DNA from 2 places in the Staphylococcus sp. CoH_129_LAB_1 genome. Region 2 is predicted to be linked to the other one. Evidence: a T-box and tRNA genes for the amino acid it is inferred to sense, from the RefSeq annotation. Region 2 holds a T-box; the other holds one or more tRNA genes.
The links. The T-box of region 2 lies ahead of serS (serine--tRNA ligase). A T-box ahead of a tRNA ligase gene usually reads a tRNA of that ligase, here a tRNA-Ser.
Positions count from the first base shown of each region.

Region 1: it has a tRNA-Ser gene. The T-box ahead of serS (serine--tRNA ligase) is inferred to sense a tRNA for this amino acid. The anticodon was not compared.

Region 1 is NZ_JBXWKZ010000040.1:469-16,838, forward strand. It holds gene recR (recombination mediator RecR) at 17-613, opposite strand; gene AC2FB1_RS10195 (YbaB/EbfC family nucleoid-associated protein) at 628-945, opposite strand; gene dnaX (DNA polymerase III subunit gamma/tau) at 1,072-2,781, opposite strand; gene AC2FB1_RS10205 (GNAT family N-acetyltransferase) at 2,846-3,373, opposite strand; RNA gene ffs (signal recognition particle sRNA large type) at 3,754-4,023, opposite strand; gene treR (trehalose operon repressor) at 4,117-4,842, opposite strand; gene treC (alpha,alpha-phosphotrehalase) at 4,865-6,502, opposite strand; gene treP (PTS system trehalose-specific EIIBC component) at 6,582-8,024, opposite strand; tRNA gene AC2FB1_RS10230 (tRNA-Ser) at 8,202-8,294, opposite strand; gene AC2FB1_RS10235 (glutamate synthase subunit beta) at 8,353-9,816, opposite strand; partial or broken gene gltB (glutamate synthase large subunit) at 9,835-14,343, opposite strand; gene gltC (glutamate biosynthesis transcriptional regulator GltC) at 14,494-15,390, shown strand; gene AC2FB1_RS10250 (YibE/F family protein) at 15,507-16,370, shown strand, end outside.
Region 2 is NZ_JBXWKZ010000025.1:30,294-34,918, forward strand. It holds gene AC2FB1_RS08220 (AzlD domain-containing protein) at 1-312, opposite strand, end outside; gene AC2FB1_RS08225 (AzlC family ABC transporter permease) at 309-1,004, opposite strand; gene serS (serine--tRNA ligase) at 1,319-2,602, opposite strand; T-box leader at 2,677-2,880, opposite strand; gene AC2FB1_RS08235 (NAD(P)H-hydrate dehydratase) at 3,151-3,963, shown strand; partial or broken gene AC2FB1_RS08240 (DNA gyrase C-terminal beta-propeller domain-containing protein) at 4,012-4,625, opposite strand, start outside.

The DNA of each region.
Region 1 (16,370 bases), on a different contig from region 2:
AATAGCATATAAAAAATTACATTTCAGTTCTGCCAGCAATGGCTTTAGAAAGCGTTACTTCATCAGCATACTCTAAATCACCACCAACTGATAATCCTTGCGCAAGACGTGTAACCTTTATTCCAATAGGTTTTACAAGTCTTGATATATACATGGCAGTTGACTCACCTTCTAAGTTTGGGTTCATTGCTAGTATGAGTTCTTTAACTTCTTCATCTTTCAATCTATCAATAAGCGTAGGTATATTAATATCTTCAGGTCCTATACCATCCATTGGAGAGATAGACCCATGTAATACATGATAAAGACCTTTATACTCCCTCATTTTTTCCATTGCAATAACATCTTTATCATCTTCAACCACACAAATAATTGAGCGATCCCTTTGTTTATCTTCACAAATGTAACATGGATCTTTTTCAGTGATATGACCACAGATACTACAATAGGTAAGTTCTCGTTTAACATCTACTAAGGCTTTAGCAAATTTTACGACATCGTCTTCTTTCATATCTAATGTATGAAAAGCCAGACGTTGAGCCGTCTTGGGACCAATGCCTGGCAGTTTCATAAAACTATCTATAAGTTTTGAAATCGGTTCAGGATAATGCATACTTAACACTTAACCTACATTCCTGGAATGTTTAAGCCTTGAGTATGTTTACCTAATCGTTCTTGTGTTAAATTATCTGCTTTATTCATCGCTTCATTTGTTGCAGCTAAAACTAAATCTTGTAACATTTCCACGTCATCTGGATCTACTGCTTCTTCTTTAATTTCTACATCTACAACTTCTTTATGACCAGTTACAGTTACAGCAACCATACCGCCACCAGCTGTACCTACAATACGTTCTTCTTTAAGTTTTTCTTGTTCTTGTGCCATTTTCTTTTGCATTTTTTGCATTTGTTTCATCATTTGTTGCATATTTCCGCCACCGCGCATAATTCATTTCCTCCTTAAATTTTCACATTAATTTTCTTATAATTTATAATTTATTATACATACGTTTATATCTATTGTCATGTATGACTCATTCATCGTTTTTTATAAACAACCTGATATATTTTATTATTCATCTATCATATTTACAGTGTCTTCCCCGAATAAATCTCTTGCTTTTTGAGCAATATCAGGCGTTTTCTCTTGAGTATTGTCTTTTGTACTTTCAGTAGAATGATGGTCATTTTGTTTTCGATGATTAATATACTCGCTTCTTACTCTCATCCATTGATCTGAAGGGACTCCTACTACTTCAACATTTTTATCAATGATATTACAAACGACATTTTCAATATTTTTTCTTTTTTCTTCATCTTTATTAACAATTTCACAATGGATTTCTTCATCGAATTGAATTAATACACGTTTTCTACTTGCCGCTACTGGAATTGAGTTTTGCAATAAGCTTACTAAAGATTTTTTATCATTACTTTTAGCATAATCAATCACTTCTTGCCAATGTTCTTTCAATAGTCGAATATCTTCTTTATTTGCTTCATCTAAAACTTTAGCAATCTGTGTCATAGAAAATGCTGCTTTACTTTGACGTTTACTTCTAGAATTTGTATTCATTTGCGTATGTTTTTTATTGCTCTGTGAAATACCTTGGGCTTTTAGAGTTTTTAGCTCATTTTCAAGTTGTTCCATTCTTTGTAATAACACTTCATTATTAGGTTCTGCGGCAATAGGAGTTGTCGCTACATTTTCTACCTTCGTAGGATTTGATTTAACCATTTCAGCTAATTTAACTAATAACACTTCAAAGTGTACGTTTTGATTCACACTAAATCTAATAGAAACAAGAGTGTCATTTATAATATCTATCATATGATATAACGTTTCTAAATCAAAGTGAGTTAAGGCATCGTAACTTGTTTGTTCATTGATTGTTTTATTCATAATCGTATCTCTTACGAAATAAATCATATCATTAATAAGCCTATTTACTTCTTTACCTTCAGATACAAAGTGATGATAGCGAGAAAATGCTTCTTTTACATTTCCATCAACAATATTTTTAAATAATTCATTAAGCGAAGCTTCATCTACACTACCAGTTACATCTAATACATCTTGTAATGTAAGATGCTCATCCCCAAAAGCAATCGCTTGATCCATGATACTTAATGCATCACGCATACCACCCTCTGATGCTTTAGCAATAAATTCTAATGCCGCTTTATCGTAATCTAATGATTGTTCTTGTGCAACAAAACGTAATCGTTCAACAATTTGTTCGGTACTAATCGCTTTAAAGTCAAAACGTTGTGCCCGTGAAATAATAGTAGGTGGTATTTTATGCGGTTCTGTTGTTGCTAAAATAAAAATAGCATGTGCTGGGGGTTCTTCTAATGTTTTTAATAAAGCATTAAAAGCGCCAGTTGTAAGCATATGAACCTCATCTATAATATAAACCTTATATTTCGATTCACTAGGTGCGTATTTAACTTTATCTCTAATATTTCTAATTTCATCAACACCATTATTACTAGCAGCATCAATTTCAATAACGTCACCATTCGTTCCTTGTGTAATGCCTTTGCATATTGTACATTCATTACAAGGTTCACCATCATGAGGATTTAAACAATTGATAGCTTTAGCAAATACTTTAGCTATACTCGTTTTACCAGTTCCTCTTGGACCACTAAAAATATACGCATGAGACTGTTTTCCTTTAGAAATAGCATTTCTCAATGTTTTAGTGACATGTTCTTGACCTACAACATCATTAAAGCTTTGTGGCCTAAACATTCGATATAACGCTTGATAATTCACAGTCGCACCTCCAATACAATTACTTATCAATTATATCACGCAATATCTTTGCTATATTAATTTTTTATATTTCTATTGATAGCGGTTGTAGTTTCCCATGTGGATATTCACTTAATTGATTCCACAAGAATTTCACATAAAGAAGTTTATTCTCATGTTCCGAAATAATACGGTGTTGTGCTGCTGATTCATAACCTAACGTTGTAAAATAGTCAGGACAACAATCTACAATAATAGCAGTATAATGATGAGACTTCGCTCTCTCTTCTACAGCTTGTACTAATGCTTTTCCTATACCTTGATTTCGATAAGGTGTTGCTACAATCAAAGAAGATAATTGTAATACTTTAAATGTATCTTCATTATCAATGAGATCCACTTCATTTAGCATGATATGCCCTATAATTTCTCCGTCTTCTTTTTTGGCAATAACTTCTAATTCATAATTATATGTAGGTTGTTTTCTTAAATTAGAAATCATTTTACTATGTGATTTCCCATTTAAATCTTCACTATTAGTATCATGTTTTTCAAGTTTCTCTAAAGTCTCGATATAATCCATTTCAGTTAAAGTACTTAAATAAACTTGCATAACTTCCCCCCTATAATTAATATTGTTCTAATCATATTTATATTAAATTAATTGAGTGAATGTGTCAGTGTAGATGCCTATAAACTTTATTATAGACGTTACTTAGAGTATTTGTTTTCCTCAAAACAAATATTTTGAATATCTATATATAAATATGATGTTTATAGTTGTTTGATGACAACTCACTTAAATAATTTAAAACTCTTTATCTATATTCTAAGTTCTTCTATAGTTTATATAAAAAAGTAGCCTGGGACATAATTAAATGTCTCAGGCATTTTTAATATGTTGGCAGTTGATAACTGAATTGAAAATGAATTCTGTCCCACTCCCATAAAGTATATATATTTATAAAAACGATTGGTTTGAAATTAAAAAGACCGTGCACCTTCGAATCGAGTGTACATCATAAACGTTACCGAAGTCGATAGCTAAATCTCGGCTACCCTACGGCACATATGAGTGTCCACTTAATGCTGCTTCCGTCAGGACCTGACATGATTCATGGGTTCATATTGCATAGGACCGAAATCTTCAAACACCTCGTGCTTCGGGCAGACTTCACAAAAGTACACCCTCAACGAAGGAATTAAGTCTCGCATAAAGCGGATTTCGAGTACAGGGAACCGCTACCTCCCCACCTAGCACGGTAAGTTTTATAATACTATAAAACGTATTAATGTTGCAAGTAAAATAGTATATTTATCTATAAATCATTCAAGTTAAAATAAATTTTAAAATGACTATTTACTTTGTCGACGAGAAAATTCATTAAACTTAAACTCTGTCGCTAAATGTTTTGAAATATTATATTGAAATCGTGTCGTATCTTTAAGAAAAACTGTACTTCTTACTGTCGCCGTATATGGATGATGCACTTTACCAAACACTTGATATTCAAACTCCTTAAATGGTTCAAATGTAATTGATTTATTAGAATAACTAATATCTAAATTAAGTTCTTTTTCTAAATAATCATAAATAGAATTATTAGCTATCGTATCAGATATTTCAGGAACCACTGAAGTTAGAAAATAATCTTCGTCTAGTATTTTAACTTTTTTATTTATACTTCTACTTCTTATTACATGACATAATAACTCATTATTCTTTAAAAGCAATTTTTCTTTCACTAAAGGAACATCAGACGCCTTTATTATTTCATTTACAAGTACATGTGTTTCATGATTTAAGTTTAACTTTTCTTTAACTTCTTTAAAGCTAATTAAATCCGAAAAAGGAAATTCAGTCATATCTTGTTGTATGACTATTGATCCTTTTCCTCTAATTTTTTGAATCACTCCATCATTTGCAAGTAATTCTAATGCTTTTCTTACAGTTTCTCGAGAGGAGTGATACGTTTCTACAAGCTCACGTTCTGACGGTAGTTGTTCACCATATAAATAGTTCCCTTCAGAAATATCTTTTTTTAGATTATCATAAATTATTGCAAATTTTTGTTGATTCATTTTTTATATTTCACCCAATTAATTAATATGATTTACTAATAACTATTGCACCGTAAGATGAAATTTTATTATTAAGAATTGTACCACTTTGAATAATGGTATCTCCTACTATATCAAGGTCATCTGGAATCCTAACAGATTCATTTGAAAAGTTAGCAATAATTAGCCAGGAATCATTTTTGTAATTACGTCGATAAACAAATAATTGCGGATGATCCATATACAAAGGTTCGATATCACCATAAGTAATAATATCTTGATGATGACGCAATTTAATAAGTTGACGATATACATGTAAAACTGAATCTTTATTATTTATAGCATCTTCAACATTAATTGTATCTATATTATTAGGTAAATCTATCCATGGCGTACTAGATGTAAATCCTGCATTTTCATTTTGATTCCATTGTATAGGAGTACGCGAATTATCACGTGATTTTTGAGATAAAATAGTCAATATTTCTTCTTCTAGTACTCCTTGTTCTTTCAAATGCGCATACGCATTAAGAGACTCTACATCACGATATTTCTGTATCGATGTATAATGTGGATCAGTCATACCAATTTCTTCACCTTGATAAATATATGGTGTACCTTGTAACATGTGTAGAACAATTGCTAACATTTTTGCGCTTGCTTGTCGATTCAATTCACTTGTGTCATCGCCAAATCGTGATACTACTCTTGGTTGGTCATGATTACACCAAAAAATAGCATTCCAACCACCGCCATCATGGATACCTACTTGCCATTCCATTAAAACTTTCTTCAATTTAAGAAAATCATATTTTTTATTTGTCCACTTTTCTCCATCTTTATAATCCACTTTTAAATGATGAAAATTAAATACGCTATTCAATTCTTGACGCTCAGGACGTGTATATTTAATACAATTATCAATAGTTGTTGAAGACATCTCACCTACTGTCATCATATTTCTATCTCCAAAAGTATAACGATTAAGTTCATGTAAATATTCATGTACACGGGGACCATCAGTATAGAATTCTTTTCCAGTAGCGTCTGAATTTTTAAATTCATCTTTAGAAATAAGGTTTATTACGTCAAAACGGAAACCATCAACTCCAAATTGAATCCAATAATTCACCATCTCATAAAGTGCTTGTCTTACTTTTTGATTATCCCAATTCAAATCAGCTTGTGTCACATCAAATAAGTGTAAATAATATTCATCTGAATGTTCATCATATTTCCAAGCATTTCCACCAAATTTAGATTGCCAATTTGTTGGAGGACCATCTTCTGATGATTTGAAAAAATAAAAATCTCGATAGTAATTATCTTTTGAACTAATTGCTTCTCTAAACCATTGATGTTCTGTAGAAGTATGATTAATTACAATATCTAGCATGACTTTTAAATCTCGACGATGTGCTTCATAAATCAATGTTTTAAAATCTTCTAATGTTCCAAATTGTTCATTAATTTTAAAATAATCGCTGATATCGTAGCCATTATCATTCATGGGAGATTCATAAATAGGTGTTAGCCAAATATAATCCACACCTAAATATTTTATGTAATCTAATTTTTCAATAATACCATTCAAATCTCCTTTTCCGTTTCCAGTTGTATCATTAAACGATTTAGGGTAAATTTGATAAACTACTGATTTTCTCCAATCTTTTTGAATCATATTAATGCCACCTTATATAAAAAATATATTTTTTCAAAATACTTTAGTATTTACTTCTTAAAATGAAACTACTTAAACATCATTTTACATTTTCAGGATTTTCTACCATTTTTTTAGCTTTAATGTTAGTAAATTTAGAGAAAATCACTGTTAATATTGCTGGCACAATGATAGCTAATAGTGTAACAGGTCCGTAAATATACCAATACTTACTTTGTATTGAAATAAAAGCCGGGACACCGCCAACTCCTACGTTTCCAAGAACTCGATTTGCTCCAATGATTGCCCCTAAAACACTTGATGTACAAATTGCTGCGAAAAATGGTACTTTTAGAGGTAAATTCACTCCAAACATAGCTGGTTCAGTAACACCTAAGAAAGCAGAAACACTAGATGTTAATGCTAACCCTTCTTCTTTAGCCATTTTTCGACGTTTATAAATAAACCATGCGCCAAATGCAGCTGATCCTTGACAAACATTAGAAATTGCTACAATTGGCCATAAATAAGTACCTTTTAGTGAACTACCCATTAACTGAAAATCTACTGCTAAGAACATGTGATGTAATCCAGTAATAACAAGTGGTGCATAAAAGAATCCATAAATTGCGCCACCTAGCCAACCAGCATGTTCAAAAACAAATTGTATAGCACTAGTAATTGCTGTTCCAATACCTAATGCTACAGGCCCAATAATAATAAATGATAGGAATCCTGTAATTAATAATGCTACAGGTCCTACTACAAGCATCTTAATTGAATCATGTACAACTTTATTAAGTGCTTTTTCAATTAACGAAAGTACATAAGCCGCAATAAGTACCGGAAGTACTTGTCCTTGATAATTTAATTGCTTAATTTCTAAACCAAATAAATTCCATGTAGGAATATGACCTTTAGCTATATCATATTGAGAAACGAGTTGAGGATGCATTAATATTAATCCCAACACTAATCCTAGGATTGGACTACCGCCAAAGACTTTCATACTACTCCAACCAATTAAAGCTGGTAAGAAGATAAAAGCTGTACTAGCTATAACATTAATAATATTAGAAATATCTCCTAATTGTGGTTGTTGTTCTACTAGTGACTTAGGACCAAATAAATTTTCCATAGTTAACAAATTGTTAATTCCCATAAGCAAACCTGCTGTGACTAAAGCTGGCAAAATTGGGATAAAAATATCTCCTAATAATTTTACTAACCGTTGTAATGGATTACCTTTTTTTGCTGCAGCAGCTTTGGCATCTTCTTTAGATGCAGTTTCAACGCCTGTTTCATTCACAAATTGTTTATACACTTCATCTACCGTACCAGGACCAATAACAATTTGATATTGATTATCAGCTTTAAATTGGCCTTTAACAAGCGTATTATTATCTAAAGCCTCTTTATCTACTTTATTATCATCTTTCAACACTAATCTCAATCGTGTAACACAATGAGTAGCAGTATCTACGTTTTCTTTTCCTCCAATTGCTTGAACAATGTCTTGCACGTCTCTTTTTTTTACAGCCACGATTTCCACTCCTTTGTTTCTAACTTAAACAAAGTATAGCTTGTCTAGACAAGTTATGCAAAGGCTTTCACAAGGTTGTCTGATTTTTGTAAATTTCAATATATAAAAAAATAAGCACTCAGTATTTACTGAGTGCTTATATTCTTTATATTTATTAGTCTTGGATTTTAATTATAATGGCGGAGGAAGAGGGATTCGAACCCCCGCGGCCCGTTAAGGCCCTGTCGGTTTTCAAGACCGATCCCTTCAGCCGGACTTGGGTATTCCTCCAATGAACACAACAACTATCTTATAATATTATTCATTGGAAGTCAATCTTTTTATATTATTATGATAAAACTTTTTGTTTAAGATATTGGTCTACTGATTTAGCTACAGCTCGACCTTCTTTAATTGCCCACACGACTAAACTTTGTCCGCGACGTGCATCTCCTGCAGCAAATATCTTTTCTTGATTTGTACGATAATCTTGCTCATTTGCTATAATTTTATTTTGTTTAGTTTTAATATCAAACGATCTTGGTACTGTTGTTTCAGTCCCTTCAAATCCGATTGATAATAACACTAAATCTGCTGGCCAGTGTCTTTCCGTACCATCAACAACAACCATACCTTCAGGTGTTTCTTCTAAAATTTGGGTATAAACACCACGAATATTCCCGATTGCATCTACATCATATCGCATTGTTTGTACGCCATAAGCACGAGGCTCTCTTCCAAATCGCGCTTCATATTCTTTATGAGCATAATCCATTTTAAATACAGGTAGTGCTAAAGGCCAAGAGGTATTACTTTCAAATGTAATCTCTTCTGGTGCTTTTGTATACTTATTAAACTGTACAATGGACTTACAATTTTCACGTAAAGCAGTTGCTACACAGTCTGCTCCAGTGTCTCCCGCTCCTATGACAACGACATTTTTATCTTTAGCTGTAATTGAAGCTTCTTCAATCTCACCGTTTAGAACTTGCATTTGCTCAGTAAGGTAATCCATAGCAAAATGAATACCTTGCCCTATTCTACCTTCTAAAGGTAAATCGCGTGCTTTTTGAGCCCCGGTACATAGTATAATCGCATCAAATTGTTCTTCTAATTCTTCACGCGTTACATCTACACCGATATTTGTATTTGTCTTGAAAATAATACCCGCCTCACGCATGATTTCAATTCTACGTCGGACAACAGTTTTGTCTAACTTCATGTTTGGAATACCATACATTAATAGACCGCCTGGTTCAGCTGCTCTTTCAAAGACAGTAACTTGATAACCTAAATGATTTAATTCTTCCGCAGCTGCTAATCCTGCAGGACCGCTTCCAACAATTGCTACGCTCTGATCTTTGTGTTCTTTTGGATATTTTGGTTTTACCCATCCATTTTCATATGCTTCATCAATAATCGTGCGCTCGATACCTTTAATCGCTACAGAATCACGATTAATTTTCATGACACATGATTGCTCACATGGTGCAGGACAAATACGTCCTGTAAATTCAGGAAAATTATTTGTCTCACTTAGGCGCTCGTATGCTTCTTTAAAATCTTGATGATAAACTAAATCATTCCATTCAGGGATATAGTTTCCTATTGGACAACCAATTGTTTCTCGTCCGAAAGGAAGTCCAGTTTGACAAAATGGCGTTCCACAATCCATACATCTTGCCCCTTGAATAGAAGCTTCTTCTTTAGAAAATCGTTGTTGGAACGCTTCATGTCCTTCTAAACGTTCAATGAGTGACAATTCTGCTAATGATTGTTTCTCATATTTCATAAACCCTTTAAACTCACCCATAACATTTCCTTCCTTTCTTTAATAAATCACAGCTGGTTGCAAGTCTTTTTCAATTGATGTGCGATTATCATAAAATGCAGCTAATTTTGCTTCGTTATCTTCTGATAAATGGCGACGTTGTAACTCAATTTTTTGCATCATTAATTCATAATCTTTTGGAATCACTTTTATTACATGTTCAGTGATATTTTCAAATTGATTTAAGATATTTTTAGCTTTTGTACTCTTTGTATAACGATAATGATCTTCTAACATTGATTTAAGTAAATGCTTTTCTTCATCATGTTGTACGTGTTTAAATGCTAAAGTTGGAAGCTGATTTGCTTTTTTAAATGCTTCGATATCACTTGGGAAGATATAACATACTCCACCACTCATACCTTGACCAAAGTTTTTTCCAACATCACCAAGGATGATGACATGTCCGCCTGTCATGTATTCCAAACCATGATCTCCAATCCCTTCAACAACTACATCTATGCCACTATTACGAATACAGAAGCGTTCTCCAGCCTTACCATTAATATATGCTTTACCACTTGAAGCACCATAGAAGCACACATTACCTACAATAATTTCATTTTCACGAGCATGGTTTGGCGCTTTAACTACAACAGTTCCACCAGATAATCCTTTACCTACATAATCATTGGCATCTCCAGTATGTTGTATTAATAATCCCTTAGGAGCAAATGCACCTAAACTTTGACCAGCATGACCAACTGTCTCAGCAATAATCGTTTCTTCAGGCAAACCTTTACTACCATGTTGCTTCGTAATGTAACTACCTGTAATTACACCAACATTTCGTTGAGTGTTATTAATTGTATATTGCCCTTTAAACTTCTCACTATTTTCAATACTTTGTTTTGCTTCTTTATATAAATAATTTAAATCGAAACCAATATCTAAATGGTGATTTTGAGATATTTCTTTTATATTTGGTCCATCTACAGCATGAATTAACTTCTCAATATCAAGCGTGGCTGCTTTAGATTTAGGATTAATATGACGCGATCGTTGTAATAAGTCAGTACGTCCTACTAGTTCTTCGACTGTTTTCAAGCCAAGTTCTGCGAGAACTTCTCTTAATTCTTTAGCAATGAAATGCATAAAATTGACAACGTGGTCTGCTTTACCTCTATAAAGCGCCCGTAAGTCTTTATTTTGTGTTGCTATTCCTACTGGACAGGTATCATTATGACAAACTCTCATCATAATACACCCGAGAACTACAAGAGGTGCAGTGGCAAAACCAAATTCTTCTGCTCCTAATGCACATGCTAAAGCTACATCTTTACCTGTTAATAATTTACCATCTGTTTCTAAACGTACACGGCTACGCAAATCATTTAACTTTAATGTTTGGTGAGTTTCTGCTAAACCAAGCTCTCATGGTAATCCAGCATGTTGAATACTTGTTTTAGGGGATGCACCAGTACCACCGTCATAACCACTGACAACAATTTTATCTGCAAATGCTTTAGCTACCCCTGAAGCAATCGTTCCTATACCAGTTTTAGATACTAATTTAACAGCAATATCTGCGTCTTTATTTGCATTTTTCAAATCGTGAATCAACTGTGCTAAATCTTCAATTGAGTAAATATCATGGTGTGGTGGTGGAGAAATAAGCCCAATTCCTGGTGTAGATCCACGCGTTTCAGCAATCCAAGGATATACTTTAGTTCCTGGCAGTTGTCCACCTTCACCAGGTTTTGCACCTTGAGCTACTTTAATTTGTAATTCTTTAGCGTGTTGTAAATACTCACTAGTTACACCAAATCGTCCTGATGCCACTTGCTTAATTGCACTTGATAAATAACTACCGTCTTCTTGAACGACATATCGCTTAGGATTTTCTCCTCCTTCACCGCTATTACTTTTCCCACCTAATTTATTCATTGCTTTTGCCAATGTTTGATGTGCTTCCTCAGAAATAGAACCATAGCTCATAGCACCTGTATTAAAACGTTTTACAATTGATTCTACAGATTCTACTTGATCAATAGATATTGACTGCTGTGGTTTAAATTCTAGTAAATCACGTAAATGGTCGTTTCTATTTTCATGCACAGCGTTAGTAAATGCTTTAAATTGCTCGTAATCATTTCCACGACAAGCATGTTGTAATAAGTGAATCGTTGTTGGATTAAACACGTGATGTTGTCCTTGTTGACGCCATTGAAAATTACTACCAGAAGCTAGATATTCTTCTTCGTTACTTTGGCGTTTTCTATTTTCTTCATCAATTTGTTCGATACTTAACCCTGATAATTTAGACTGTGTTCCTGTAAAATAAGTGTCAATAACATTTTTAGATAATCCTACTGCTTCAAATATTTGTGCGCCTTGATAACTTTGAACAGTAGAGATACCCATTTTAGCCATAACTTTAATAACGCCTTCTGATAAAACGTTTGTATATGTTTCAACGTTCTCAGAAATCGAACCTTTAAGATGGCAATTATCAGTTAAGTGAGCAATTGTTTGTTGTGCTAAGTATGGAATAACCGCATTCGCACCATACCCAAGTAAACAAGCAACATGATGCACTTCACGTGTTTCACCTGATAAAGCAACAATACTTGTACTCATACGTAAATCTTCTTTAATAAGTAATTGATGAACATGACTTATGGCTAATAATATTGGCATAGCATAATACAGTGACTGAGTTGTATCGATAAGTGCGCTATCATCTAACACTAAAATTGTGTAACCTTCTTTTGTAGCTTGAATCGCTTGTTCTCCTAAACGATTTAAAGCTGCCTCAAGTGAAATATCTTGATAAAGAATCGACAAATGTTTCACGTTAAACTTACTTTGTTCAATTTTATCTAATTGATTTAATGTAAGGACTGGTTTAGTAAGTTGTATACGATCTAAGACACTCGGATCTGGATGAAGTAAGTTTCCTTCACTACCTAGATAAGATAATTCACTTGTCACAATCTTTTCACGATATGCATCGATAGGCGGATTCGTTACTTGAGCAAACAGCTGTTTAAAGTAGTTAAATAATGATTCTGGTCGTTCATTTAATACTGCAAGTGGCGCATCATACCCCATTGCACCAATAGGATCTTTCTTTCCTACAACTAAGTCTGTCATATATTTGTGAATATCTTCCTTAGTGTAGCCAAATTGCTTTTGCATTCTGAATAGCGTTGCTTCATCTAATAATTTACGTTGATATTGAACTTGTTCTAATTCTAAATCAATTTTGTATTGATCAATCCACTCTTTATACGGGTGTTTATGTGCAATATTAGTTTTAAGTTCATTATTTTCGATGACCTTATTAGAGTTAAAATCAACCAACAATAATTTTCCAGGGTTCAATTGTCCTTTAAAAGCGACGTTTTCTTCTGGGACATCAATCACACCCACTTCAGATGAGAAAACAATAAAATTATCTTTAGTAATTGTATAGCGTCCTGGTCGTAATCCATTACGATCCGTTAATGCACCAATTTTATCGCCATTACAGAATGAAATCATTGTTGGACCATCCCATGGTTCCATTAAATAGCTATAAAATTCATAAAATGCGCGTACATTTTCATCATTGGATTTATTATATAGCCATGGCTCTGGTATAAGTAACATCGCCGCTTCTTCAGGTTCCATTGCTAAATTTAAGAACTCCAATGCGTTATCTACAATAGCTGAGTCACTTCCATCCTCATCAACAATATTTTGAATTTTTTCACTTTCATTACCAAATAAAGTATTAATAAGTTGACGTTGACGGGCACGCATCCAATTGACATTACCCTTAATTGTATTAATTTCTCCGTTATGCATAAGAAGTCGATTAGGATGCGCACGTTTCCAACTAGGGAATGTGTTCGTACTAAATCTTGAATGAACAAGTCCTAGTTTTGATTGATAATCTTTATTGTTCAGGTCTAGGTATAATTTCTTAATTTGATCTGAACGTAACCAACCTTTATAAACAATCGTTTTATGAGACAAACTTGTAAAATATAACTCTAAATTTTCGCGTTCTGCATATTGTTCAATTTGTTTACGTGCTAAATATAACTGTTTAACAGGCGTTTCATGCTGTTTTAAGTCTACAAATACTTGCTGTACATAAGGCATTGTAGAAGCAACATGTTCTGCTAACGCTTGTGTGTCTACAGGAACTTCTCTATAACCAATCGCTTTCAATCCTTCATCATTAAAATATTGATTAAATATTGTTTCATGCTGTGTACCTAAAACTTTTTGATTAGAGAAAAAAAGACCTACCGCATATTCGCCTTCATTAGGTAAGTCGAAATGAGTGTGCTTTTTAAAAAATTCGAAGGGAATTTCTGTCATAATTCCTGCACCATCACCAGTAATACCATCAGCTCCGATACCACCACGATGATCTAGTCTACGCAACATTTCTAATGATTTTTCAATAATATCGTGAGATCTTAAATTATCCATATTGGCATAAAAGCCGATTCCACATGCATCATGTTCCTCACGGTAATCATATAATCCTCTTTTTAGTCTATCTTTAAACACGATGCCCACTCCTTTTGAGAATTTTCAGAAAATTTACTGTTAATAATAATTAATATAATGTAAAATATTTATCTGAACAATATATTAAATAGATAATACTATTCTAATAATTAGAACATTTGCGATATACTTATATTAAGGAGGTAGTATATGGAAATTAAACAATTACGATACTTTGTTGAAGTTGCTCGACGTGAACATATTTCCGAGGCTGCATTGGAACTTAACATTGCTCAATCTGCAATTAGTCGCCAAATCAATTTACTTGAAAAAGAATTACAAGTTCCATTATTTGATAGACAAGGTCGCAATATATTTCTTACTTCACACGGTAAAGCGTTACTAACACAAGCAACTCAAATACTAGAACAACTTGATGAAACGGTTGCTCTTTTTCAACAAGAGCAACTTAAAAACGCACATCATATTAATTTAGGCTTTGAAGAAAGCTATGCTTCTCATATGATTACACCTATTATTCAAGCATTCGAAAGAGAATATGATAGTCATATTATTCCGAGTTTAATGAATCATACTCAGATAGTAGAATGTTTAAATTCAGGAAAAATCGATATAGCTATTGTTGAAAATACATCTGAATTACAAGCAAACTCAACTCTTTCTATTAAGTCTTTATATGAAGAAACATATCATTTATATGTACCTAAAGATGATGCTATTGCCTTATCATTTAATCCACCGTTAACACAACTTAAACAATTTGAAGAAAAACCTTTATATACGTTCCATGTTTTGCCTGATTCTATTAAAAAACGATTAGAATCTGTAATTAAAGTACCTATATATACACTGGGTACAAAATCTCTTGGTCAATACCTATTAAAACAACGTCGTGGGCATCTACTCTTACCTGATTATATGTCATTGGATCATTCATCTGAACAATTACGGGATATTTCTTTATCACACACAGAACTAAAACGCTCATTTTGTGTGGTATTTAAAAAAGACAATAAAAAAGTAGATATTCTTAATCTATTTCATTTAATTCAAACATTGTTAAGCAAAGTTTCAATATATCATTAGGCTTCGTTTAAAGTACTAACACATATCTTGTGAATTGAATATCATTTTGAAGAAGCGTATAATCACTTTATTGCGATAAAAGGATAAATTATATAATTAAAAGAGGATTATGTTTAATGAATATAAAGACACATCATGTATCTAAGAATAAAAATACTCATTGGCTGATTATTGTTGTTGCTTTAATGATGCTTGGATTATTTATTTTTACATTTTTTAATACTTCATTCTATCAAATGCCTATTGGTAAAATCACAAATATTAAAACAAGTCAGGGTCAAAAAATCACAGACGAGCATCATAATACTGATGTAAAATATAATCAACGATTAACTATACGCATTCTAAACGGTAAGTATAAAGGCGATATAACAACTGTTAATAATCATTTTGTAAAATCTCAAGCAGATTCTGAACAATTTTCTAAAAATGAAAAAGTGTTATTACATATGCAAAAAGGACCGTCAGACGCTACTATTCTAGAAAAAAAACGTGATAGCCTTACTGTGGCTATTGTTGGAATATTTATAGTGACACTGTTAATTGTAGGTAAAAATGTGGGTTTACAATCGATTCTATCTCTTATATTTAACACCGTGTTTATTATTGCTGCAATAGCCATTCATAATATTTTTTCAGGTACAAATTTATTTTTGTTAATGAGTATGGCAATCATTATATCGACCATTCTTACATTAATATTAGTAACTGGATGGCAAAGACGGACTTGGATTACGATAGTTGCTACTTTATCTGGAACGTTTTTATGCGTAGGGATTACCGAATTATTAATTCAACTTACAGGTGGTAATGGAATTAAATATGAAACAATGAATTTTTTAACACTACCTCCAAAAGATATCTTTATGTCTTCTGTACTTATTGGAACATTAGGAGCGGTAATGGATGTGGCAATTACAATTTCTAGTGGAATGTATGAAATCCTTCAACACACGCCTGACATTTCAATGTCTCGTTGG
Region 2 (4,625 bases):
ACCTGCAATTAATACAACACCTACGATAATAGTAATGGTTAAACTACGTGTCACAAGTGCAATAATGACGGTAGGAATTGTTGCTACAATAAACGGAATATTCAATTCAAAGCCTTGTACACCTTCATGTTGAACAATAAAACTATCAATGACTAGTGCAGTAAATAATGAAATTGGAATAAACGACAGCCATTTAATGACTGCTTCCGAAAGCTGAATATGTGAAATCATTAAAAATGGTACGACACGTACAATCAATGTCACTAGTCCACATAAAACAATGAGTAAAAACATATGTCCAGTTATCGTCATCGATCCATCACCACCCCGAGTGTGGCAGCACTAATTGACGTGACAAGAATAGCCACATAAGATGGCATCCAACAACTTAAAATAAACATCATTATAATAACAAAAGCGATTAATGTAAGGTAAATTTTAATTTTAGAACGTGTAATAGTTTCAAATTGAGCCATAGCCAGGAAAATAAACATGGCTGTAATCGCAAAGTCTAATCCTAGCATGTCTGGATGAGAAATATATTTACCGAAAACAGCTCCCGCCACACAAGATATTGTCCAAAATAAATATGCAGTAATATTTAAGCCATGTAGCCAACGGTCATTAATAGTTTCACCTTTTAAATGTGGTGTGATTGCTACGCCAAATGTTTCGTCAGTAAGAATAGAAGATAATCCCAAGCGATTCCATATTCCATATTCTTTATAATTAGGGGCAAGCGTCATAGATAATAAAAAGAAGCGGGAATTCACAATTAATGTTGTTAACACAATTGCTGATATAGGTGTGCCAGCAATGACTAAAGCACAAATAATAAATTGTGCTGCACCTGCATAAACGAGTAAACATAACAGAAGGATTTCTAGAACACTAAAATGTTGAGAAGCTGCCACAATGCCAAATGATAATCCTATCCCAATGTATCCTAATAATGTTGGAATACATTCTTTGACCCCTTGTTGAAATGTCACATGTGACGTCATTTTAGCTCCCCCCTATATATATGTGTGTTTAAATTGAATATACATTTTAATTAAACTCAGTCTAAGATAATCTAAGATAACCTTCAATATTTTTAGACAACCGTTTGAGTGAGGTAAGAGAGAAGGTAGTTTTAAAACCTTGATATAAAAAGCATTTTAAAGATATCAGAAATTTTAGAAATTTTTAAAGTTACCTCTCTCAGAGTAGTCTTATTTTAGTAGGAAAATTAAATAAAAAGTAGGATAACACATAAAAAACACCTGAGACAATTTATTATGTCTCAGGTTCTTATTAGTTAAATTATATCTAATTATTAATTGACTGGGCGAATTTCTGTTTTACCACCCATAAATGGTACAAGTGCTTCTGGAATTGTGATTGAACCATCTTCGTTTTGATAGTTTTCTACGATAGCTGCAAATGTACGACCTACTGCAAGTCCACTACCATTTAATGTGTGTACTAACTCTGGTTTAGAAGAAGCATCACGTTTGAAACGAATATTAGCGCGACGTGCTTGGAAATCAGTACAGTTTGAGCAAGAACTAATCTCTTTATAGTCATTATAACTTGGTAACCATACTTCTAAGTCATATGTTTTACTTGCACTGAAACCAATATCTCCAGTACATAAAATGACACGACGATATGGTAATTTTAATTCTTCTAAAATTGCTTCAGCATTTTGAGTCATATCTTCTAATGCATCCCAAGAATCTTCAGGTTTTTCAAAACGTACCATTTCAACTTTATCAAATTGGTGTAAACGAATTAAACCTCTTGTATCTCTACCAGCTGATCCCGCTTCACTACGGAAACATGCAGTTTGACCAGTGAATTTTTCTGGTAATACACCTGGTTGGATAATTTCATTTCTGTAGAAGTTTGTTAATGGAACTTCTGCAGTTGGAATTGTATATAAGCCTTCTTTTTCAACTTTGAATAAATCTTCTTCAAATTTAGGTAATTGACCTGTACCAAACATTGTGTCTGCATTTACCAATTGAGGCGTCATCATTTCTGTATAACCATGTTGTGTTGTGTGTTTTGTTAACATATAGTTCATTAGTGCACGTTCTAATAATGCACCATCTTTTGTTAAATAAACGAATCGCGCACCTGATACTTTTGCAGCACGTTCGAAATCAGCCATTTTTAATTCTTCTACTAAATCCCAATGAGCTTTTGGTTCAAAATCAAATTCACGAGGTGTACCCCATTTTTTTAATTCAATATTTTCAGTATCGTCGGCACCTTGTGGTACGTCTTCGGCGATTAAGTTTGGAATACGAATTAAGATATCACGAATTTTGTTATCTACTTCATTTAATTTTGCATCATTTTCTTTAATTTCATCGCCTAATTCACGCATTTCTTTGATTACGTCATCAGCATTTTCTTTATTACGTTTTTTTTCAGCAATTTGATCGCTTACTTTGTTACGACGTGCTTTCATTTCTTCTGTTTTACCAATTAAGTCACGACGTTGATTATCTAATTCTAATACTTCATCAACAACCTTTGAATCATCTCCACGTAATTCAATTTTGCTCTTAACTTTGTCCGTTTCGTCTCTAAATTGCTTGATGTCTAACATATAATATTCATCCTTCCAAAAATTTATATTGAGTGAACATAGCGATTTAAAATAAAAAAAGACCACGTCCCCTTACAAGGGACGTGGTCTACGCGTTGCCACCCTATTTAACAATCTAATTAAATAAATTAAATTGCACTCCACTATCGATAACGGTTAAAACCGATTGTTCAATATAAGTAGGTAGATTCGCATAATAATTAATTGCTTGTTTTCACTAACCACAAGCTCTCTGAAATTAATAACATTATGTTACTTAGCCTACGAACAATACCTTATTAACTTAATTTTAATATAGCAAAGTCATATATATTTTTCAAGCAGTTATCCCACTCAAATTTAACAAACCACATATGTTAATATTCTGTCAATTTTAGCATTTATAAATTTGTTTAAAATAGTGTTGACGAAACGCTTAAGCAGGTATAATATTTTCTATTGTATTTAAAATGCACATGATATTTTCGCTTGTCTTAATAACTCATCATTTCATTGATTTAATATATAGAAGTTATGACTTTCGAATCTAAATAGGGAGGATTCAGCATATGGAAACATTAACTAATGTGACAATTCCTAAACGTAATGACGAAACACATAAAGGTGATTATGGAAAAATTCTTTTAATTGGTGGTAGTGCAAATTTAGGCGGAGCAATCATGTTAGCTGCACGCGCTTGTCTTTTTAGTGGAAGTGGTTTAATTACTGTAGCCACACATCCTACTAATCATGCAGCCATTCATTCACGTTGTCCTGAAGCAATGGTAATAGATATTAATGATACTAAAATGTTAACAAAAATGATTGAGAATACAGATAGTATTTTAATTGGACCAGGTCTTGGCGTTGATTTCAAAGGAAATAATGCGATTACTTTCTTACTACAAAATATTCAGCCTCACCAAAATTTAATTGTAGATGGTGATGCAATTACAATATTTTGTAAACTTAAACCTGATATTCCTAAATGTCGTGTTATCTTTACACCACATCAAAAAGAATGGGAACGTCTAAGTGGTATTCCTATTGAAGAACAAACGTATGAAAGAAATAGAGAAGTTGTGGATAAATTAGGTGCCACTGTAGTACTAAAAAAACACGGTACAGAAATCTTCTTTAAAGATAAAGAATACAAATTACCAATTGGCACACCTGCAATGGCTACAGGTGGTATGGGTGATACATTAGCTGGTATGATTACAAGTTTTGTAGGTCAATTTGATAGCTTACAAGATGCCGTTACAAGCGCAACTTATATCCATAGCTATATTGGTGAAAAACTTTCTGAAAAAATGTATGTCGTACCCCCTTCAAACTTAATTAGTCAAATTCCTTATGTAATGAAAGAATTAGAAAGATAAATAATAAAAATAAGACTTCCCTATATGTGGGAAGTCTTATTTTTACATTTAATTCTGATCTGAATCATTCTCGATATCTTCATTTACACGATCCATGAAATCTTGTCTTACTTCGATGCGTTCATCATCCTCATCAGATTCAGTATGCAATGCGTTACCAGGTGTTGTATCATCTACTACTTGTTCATTTGCACTTTCTGTAGTTTGAGCACTCGCATTTTCAGTTTGCTGTGCCGATTCAGTTGCAGCTTCATCATCAGTTTTATCAATGACTTTTGCAACTGTTGATACTGCTTGATTATCACCTAGTTTCATTAATCGCACACCTTGTGTGGCACGACCATTTTGAGAAATATCTTCAACTTGTAGACGGATAATAATGCCACCATCTGTTACAATCATTAAGTCTTCTTGACCATTTACTGTTGTAATACATACCACATTACCATTACGTTCTGTAATTTTAGCTGTTTTAATACCTTTACCACCACGATTAGATAAACGATATTCACTTACTGGTGTACGTTTACCGTAACCATTTTCAGTAACAACTAGAACTTCATCTTCACTTTCAGCGTATGCTACGTCTAAACCTACTACCACGTCATTTTCTCTTAAAGAAATACCTCTCACACCTGAAGCTGTACGACCTAATGGACGCA